Regions from separate parts of the Streptomyces sp. NPDC091387 genome, predicted to be linked through region 2. Evidence: riboswitches for the same ligand, from Rfam matches in the RefSeq annotation. Region 2 holds a riboswitch; each other region holds the start of a gene.
The links. A riboswitch is a leader RNA that binds a small molecule or an ion and turns the genes downstream of it on or off. The one in region 2 is predicted to bind cobalamin.
Positions count from the first base shown of each region.

Region 1: linked by a shared signal. The riboswitch ahead of cobN (cobaltochelatase subunit CobN) and the one ahead of ACIQM0_RS20510 (ABC transporter substrate-binding protein) in region 2 are both predicted to bind cobalamin.
Region 3: linked by a shared signal. The riboswitch ahead of ACIQM0_RS09090 (cobalamin biosynthesis protein) and the one ahead of ACIQM0_RS20510 (ABC transporter substrate-binding protein) in region 2 are both predicted to bind cobalamin.

Region 1 covers NZ_JBIVTZ010000015.1:26,902-29,158, forward strand. The annotation lists gene cobN (cobaltochelatase subunit CobN) at 1-902, opposite strand, end outside; cobalamin riboswitch at 974-1,126, opposite strand; gene cobG (precorrin-3B synthase) at 1,174-2,257, shown strand, end outside.
Region 2 covers NZ_JBIVTZ010000009.1:260,738-262,994, reverse strand. The annotation lists gene ACIQM0_RS20515 (beta-ketoacyl-[acyl-carrier-protein] synthase family protein) at 1-717, shown strand, start outside; cobalamin riboswitch at 807-995, shown strand; gene ACIQM0_RS20510 (ABC transporter substrate-binding protein) at 1,031-2,098, shown strand; gene ACIQM0_RS20505 (FecCD family ABC transporter permease) at 2,095-2,257, shown strand, end outside.
Region 3 covers NZ_JBIVTZ010000003.1:487,239-489,495, reverse strand. The annotation lists gene ACIQM0_RS09100 (anion permease) at 1-331, shown strand, start outside; gene ACIQM0_RS09095 (hypothetical protein) at 344-577, shown strand; cobalamin riboswitch at 748-881, shown strand; gene ACIQM0_RS09090 (cobalamin biosynthesis protein) at 1,026-2,039, shown strand; gene ACIQM0_RS09085 (cobyric acid synthase) at 2,036-2,257, shown strand, end outside.

The sequences.
Region 1 (2,257 bases), on a different contig from region 2:
TACGCCGGGAGGCCGTCCTCGTCGATCTCCTTGAACGAGAACGGGACGGTGATCAGGCGGCCGTCGAACTCGGGGACCGCGATCTGGCTCGCGGCGTCCAGCGGCGAGACGCCCTCGTCGTTGTCCTCCCAGTCGGTCCGCGAACTGGTGAGGCAGAGCGCCTGGAGGATGGGCACGTCGAGGCCGGTGAGGGCCCCGGCGTCCCAGGACTCGTCGTCACCGCCGGCCGACGCCTCCGCGGGCCGGGTGCCGCCCGCCGCGAGCACGGTGGTCACGATCGCGTCGGCGTCCCGCAGCGCGTCGACGAGCTCGGTCTCGGGCGTGCGCAGTGAGGCGACGAACAGCGGCAGGGCGCGGGCGCCCGTGTCCTCGACGGCACGGCACAGGGTCTCGATGAACGCGGTGTTGCCGCTCATGTGGTGGGCGCGGTAGTAGAGCACCGCGATGGTGGGGCCGTCCGTCGCACGGGGGGTGCGCTCCAGCGGGCCCCAGGAGGGCGCGGGGGCGGGCGGTTCGAAGCCGTGGCCGGTGAGCAGCACGGTGTCGGACAGGAAGCGGGCGAGCTGCTCCAGGTTGGCGGGGCCGCCGTGCGCCAGGTAGGCGTGGGCCTCCGCGGCGATGCCGATGGGGACGGTGGAGGCGGCCATCAGCTGGGCGTCGGGGGCCTGTTCCCCGGTGAGGACGACGACCGGGCGTCCGGTGGCGAGGACGTGGTCGAGGCCGTCCTGCCAGGCACGGACGCCGCCGAGGAGACGTACGACGACCAGTTCGGTGCCCTCCAGAAGCTGCGGAAGGTCCTGGAGCGGGAGCCGGGAGGGGTTCGCGTAGCGGTAGGTGACCGGGCCGTTGGCTGCCCTGGCGCTGAGCAGGTCGGTGTCGGACGTCGACAGGAGCAGGATCATGCGGCGTCTGGCCTTCCTCGGGGTATCCACGCCCCGGGCGGTGTCGGAATGGGACTCCCCTGCCCGGCCGGAGCCGGGTGGACGGGGAAGGGAGTTCCTGACTCACCCGGTCGGTGCGACCGGATTCACAGTGGCGGGACCGCGCCGGAATCGCACCGGGCTTCCTCCCCTGTCGCCGTCTGTGGCGACGACGGGCCGGACAGCCCGTCGCTAGGCATAGTAAGGGGCACCTATCAACTGGGGCTCATACGGATCTGATGAGATGGTCGGTATGCTCGCCGCCATGCCCCCACCTGCCATCCTTCCCGCGCGCACAGGAGACGCTTCTCCCCGTGCCCGTGGCGACGCCTGCCCCGGGACGCTGCGGCTGCACCGGGCGGACGACGGTGCGCTGGCCCGCGTCCGGATCCCCGGTGGCGTGCTGAGCGCGGCGCAGGCCGATGTGCTGGGGGAGTTGGCGGAGCGGCTGGGCGACGGTGAGTTGCATCTCACTTCGCGCGGCAACGTGCAGCTGCGCGGCCTGGGCCCGGACTGCGGCGGCGAACTGGCCTCCGGGATGGCCGAGTCGGGGCTGCTGCCCTCCGAGCGCCACGAGCGCGTCCGCAACATCGTGGCGTCCCCGCTCTCCGGTCTCGACGGCCGGGGCGAGCGGGACGTCCGGCCGTGGCTGTCCGCGGTGGACGAGCTGCTGTGCGCGAGTGACGCGGCGGCCGGTCTGTCGGGGCGGTTCCTGTTCGCCCTCGACGACGGACGCGGCGACGTGGACGCGCTGGGCGCCGACGTGACCCTGCTGGCGCGGAGCGACGGCGGGGCGACTCTGCGGGTCGGCTCCGCGGAGAGCGCGGTACGGATACCCGGCGCACGGGCGCCGCGGGCCGCCCTGATCGCCGCAGAGGCCTTCCTCGACGCCGCGGCCGGCTCCGGTGCCTGGCGGGTGGCGGATCTGCCCGGGGGCGGCGAGCCGCTCCTCGACGAGATTGTACGGCGGCTGCGGCAGGCCGGAATCAGCTCCGGACCCACCGCCGTCCCCGCCCGCCCGGAGAAATCCGCGCCCCCTGATCCCGGCATCGTGACCGGCCCGCACGGCACCGTCGCGCTGTCCGTCGGCGTGCCCCTCGGGCGTATCGGCGCCCACCAGTGGCAGGCGCTGACCGGCACCGCCAGGCACCGCGGGAACGGCGAACTGCGGCTGACCCCGTGGCGCGGCGTCGTCGTACCCGGGCTGGAACGGGGGCGGGCCGCGGCGGCGCTGGACCGGCTGGGGGCCGCCGGACTGGTCATCGGGCCCCACTCCCCCTGGACCGGGGTGGGTGCCTGCATCGGGCGTCCCGGCTGCGCCAGGTCCCTGGCCGATG
Region 2 (2,257 bases):
TCCGTGGCCCGGGACCTGCTCGTCACCGGGCAGTGCGATCTGGCCATCGCGGGGGCCACCGAATCGACCCTCTTCCCGATCGCCATGACCGGATTCGCCAGATCCGGCGCGGCCGCCCACGCGGACGGGGACCTGTCCCGGCTCAGCCGGCCCTTCGCGGCCGACCGGGCCGGGCTCGTCATGGGGGAGGGCGCCGCCGTCATGGTGCTGGAGCGCGCGGCCGACGCCGAGGCCCGGGGCGCCGAGCCGCGCGCGCTGCTCGCGGGCACCGGCGCCACCACCGACGCCCACCACCCCACCAGCCCGCACCCCGACGGCCGGGTCGCCCAGGCCGCCGTCGAGGCCGCGCTGCGCGACGCTGGCTGGCAGGCCGCGGATGTCGAGCACATCAACGCCCACGGCACGGCCACACCGCGCAACGACGCGGCCGAGGCCGCCCTCATCGGCCGGGTCTTCCCGCACCGGCCGCCGGTCACCGCGCCCAAGGGCGTACTGGGCCACTGCATGGGCGCGGCCGGAGCGATCGAGGCGGGACTGACGATCCTCACCCTCCAGCGCGGAATCATCCCGCCGGTCGCCAACCTGGACGCGCCCGCGCCCGGGTTCGACATCGACTGCGTCACCAAGCAGCCGCTGGTGCTGCCGGTCCGGCGCGCCGTCAGCCACTCGTTCGGATTCGGTGGACACAACGCCGTGGTCGCGCTCCTGCGGCCCTAGCGACCGGGCCGGTGGAGGGGGCCGGTGGAGCGGGCCGGGACCCCGCCCGTTCTGTCGGCCGCACCGCCGCTGAGCTGCGTGGAAGCCCGTGGTAGCGTGCCTGGGCCAGTCGAACTCCACGTAGGGGTCAGGGAATCCGGTGCGAATCCGGAACTGACGCGCAGCGGTGAGGGGGACGGGCGGGGCCAACGGCCACTGGGAGACCCATGGGTTCCCGGGAAGGCGTCCCGACCGTACGAACCCGAGTCCGAAGACCTGCTGGCACCCGCGGTCCGGCACCGGGTCGCGGAACTCCGTACACCGGGCCCCGCGCATGGGCCCAGAGACGCCGAGGTACTCCGTGCCGCCCATAGCCGGCCACGCCCGCTCCGCCGCCCTGCTCACGGCCGGAATCGTCCTGCTGACCGCCTGCGGCGGTGGGGGTGACAGCTCCGCAGCCAAGCCCACCGGGGGCGAGGGCTATCCGGTGACCCTGAAGAACTGCGGGCGCACCGTCACCGTGGACGCCGCCCCGCGCCGGGCCGTCCCGGTCGACCAGGGGTCCACCGAGATCCTCCTCTCGCTCGGCCTCGCCGACCGGCTGGCCGCCACCGCCACCTGGACCGACCCGGTGATGAAGGGGCTGGAGAAGGCCAACGCCGGCGTCCCGAGGATCTCCGAGAACCGCCCCTCGTCGGAGAAGGTCCTGGACCAGGAGCCCGACTTCGTCAGCGCCTCCTTCGAGTCGACGCTCGCCAAGGGCGGCGTCGCTCCCCGGGAACAGTTCGAGAAGCTGGGCGTCCCCACCTACGTCTCGCCCGCCGACTGCACCGCCAAGGACAACAGCAAGGACGGCGACGGAGTCCGGACCGGAGCGCTGACCATGGACAGCGTCTACGGCGAAGTACGCGAGCTGGCGAAGGTGTTCGGGGTTCCGGAGCGGGGCGAGAAGCTCGTGGCGCAGCTGCGTGCCCGGGTACGGAAGGCCACCGACGGCATCGACGCCTCCGGCGCCACCCTGATGTACTGGTTCGCCAACGCCGAGTCCCCGTACCTGGCGGGCTGTTGCGGGGCGCCCGGCGTCATCACGCGCGAGCTCGGCGCGAAGAACGTCTTCGACGACACCCATGAGGAATGGCCGCAGATCAACTGGGAGACGGTCGCCGACCGCAACCCGGACGTGCTGGTCATCGGCGATCTGACCCGCAAGTCGGAGACCGCGGAGAGCGCCTCGCGGAAGATCGCGTTCCTGGAGTCCAACCCCGCCACGAAGAACATGGACGCCGTACGGCACAAGCGCTACGTGCTGCTCAGCGGCCAGGCCATGAACCCGTCGATCCGTACGGTCGAGGGCGTGGAGCGCGTCGCCGCCGGGCTGCGTACCTTCGGGCTCACGGGGTGACGGACACCGAACGGGCCGCGCAGGCGGGGGAGCGCGCACTCCCCGCTGCCGGTGAGCGCGGACGTCCCGGCACCAGGGGAACCAGAGGCATCCGCGGCATCCGCGGCGGACTCCTGTGGGCCGGTGGGTTCCTGCTGCTCGTCCTGTCCGTCGCGGTGG
Region 3 (2,257 bases), on a different contig from region 2:
GACCCTGCCGGCCGCCGGTCTGGTCGGCGCGGGGGCGGAGTTCCTCACCCAGCAGGGCACCTGGGGCGTCGTGCTCGTCGCCGTGCTGCTGGTCGCGGGCTCCGGAGCGATCTGGGTCCTGTCGCGCCGCAAGCCGGTCGGCCAGGACGACGTCGCACCCGGCGGCCGGAACGGCACTGCCGGGGACGCCGAACCCGCGGGCGTCGTCACCGCCGCCATAGCGGCCGTCAGCCCGCCGCCCACCGCGGCCCAGGCGCAGCAGGACCTCAAGACCACCATCCCGGCCCCGGCCGGACCCGTAGCCGACCCGGCGCGACCCGCCACGGTGTAAGGACACATCCCCATGAACATCGACTGGGCAGCCCTCGGCACCGTCTTCGGTGTCTCTCTCGTCGCCACCGTCGCCCTGGTGGGCCTCTTCACGCTGGGCATCGTCGGCCTCTCCAGGCAGCCGGAACCGGCCGCGCAGGGCGGGCAGGCCGGCGGGTCCCTGATGCTGGCCCGCGCGGGCGCGTACGTCTGCTTCGGGCTGTGCGCGGCGGCCGTGGCCTACGGGATCTACATGATCGTCGCCTGACGGCCGGAGGGCCCCGCGGGGCCCTTCCCGCTCCTGCTCATCGGGCCGGACGCACCTCGTGTGCGTCCGGCCCGATGTGGGTCTCAGCACACTGCACCGTCGCAGGTCAACGGCAGGTTGACTGACGTTCGCGGAGCGTGGTGGACTGCCGGAGCCATTACGGCGACAGCAGAGGAAGCCGGTGCGAATCCGGCGCGGTCCCGCCACTGTCACCGGGGAGCAGTCCCCCACCACCGGAAGTCACGGTCCACGCCACGTGGACTGGAAGACCGGGGGAACTGCGGATCCGGGAGCCAGGAGACTCTCGTCGCCGGTCACGTCGAACCAGGGCGCGGACCCTGAGTGAGGACATATCGCCATGCCCGGCCGCCGTGCGTCCGTATCTGCGCCGCCCCTTCCACCCGTTGCCCGCACGAAGGTCCTTCGAGGCGTGACGGCCGGCTGAACCGTGCGTGCCGATCGCATCTTCGCGTACGGCGCCACGGCCGGTCTGATCGGCGATCTGCTGCTCGGTGATCCCCGCCGGGGACACCCGGTCGCCGCCTTCGGGCGGGCCGCGGCAGACGTCGAACGCCGTCTGTGGCGCGACCACCGCGGGTGGGGCGCACTGCACACCCTGGTCTGCGCCGGAGGCGCCGCGGGGGGTGCCGCGCTGGCCGCCCGCGCGCTGCGCCGCCGTCCCGCCGCGTCCGTGGCCCTGACCGCCGCCGCCACCTGGTCCGTCGTCGGCGGTACGTCGCTGGGGCGCGAGGCCCGGTCCATCGGGGACGCCCTGGCCGCCGGGGACCTCGCCCTGGCCCGTGAGCGGCTGCCCCACCTGTGCGGCCGCGACCCGCAGTCCCTGGACGGACCGCAGATCGCCCGCGCCGTGGTGGAGTCCGTCGCCGAGAACACCTCGGACGCCGTGGTCGGCGCCCTGGTCTGGGGTGCGCTGGGCGGGGTCCCCGGACTCGTCGGCTTCCGGGCCGCCAACACCCTCGACGCCATGGTCGGCCACAGGTCGCCCCGCTACCTGCGCTACGGCTGGGCCTCGGCCCGCCTCGACGACCTCGCGGGCTGGCCGGGCGCCCGGCTGACGGCGCTGCTCGCCGTGGCCGCGGGCGGACGGCCCCGGGGGGCGCTGCGGGCCTGGCGGGCGGATGCGGCCAAGCACCCGAGCCCCAACGCGGGCCCCGTGGAGGCCTCCTTCGCGGGCGCCCTCGGCGTCCGCCTGGGCGGCACCCTCGCCTACGGCGGCCGGGTCGAGCACCGCCCCGTGCTCAACGGGGAGACGGGCCGGGCCGTGGAGACCGAGGACATCGAACGCGCCGTACGGCTGTCGCGCCGGATCGGTGCGCTGGCCCTCGGCGTGAGCGTGGCGGCCCGCCTGGGCGCGGCCGCGGCCGCACGACGGATCGCCTCGACGCACGGCTCGGGGCCGCACGCCCCGGGTACGCGCACCTCAGGACGGAGACCGACATGAGCGGCGGGCTGCTGGTCGCCGGGACCACCTCGGACGCGGGCAAGAGCGTCGTCACGGCGGGCATCTGCCGCTGGCTGGTGCGCCGGGGCGTGAAGGTCGCGCCGTTCAAGGCGCAGAACATGTCCCTGAACTCCTTCGTCACCCGCGAGGGCGCCGAGATCGGCCGCGCCCAGGCCATGCAGGCCCAGGCGGCCCGGGTGGAGCCGACGGCGCTGATG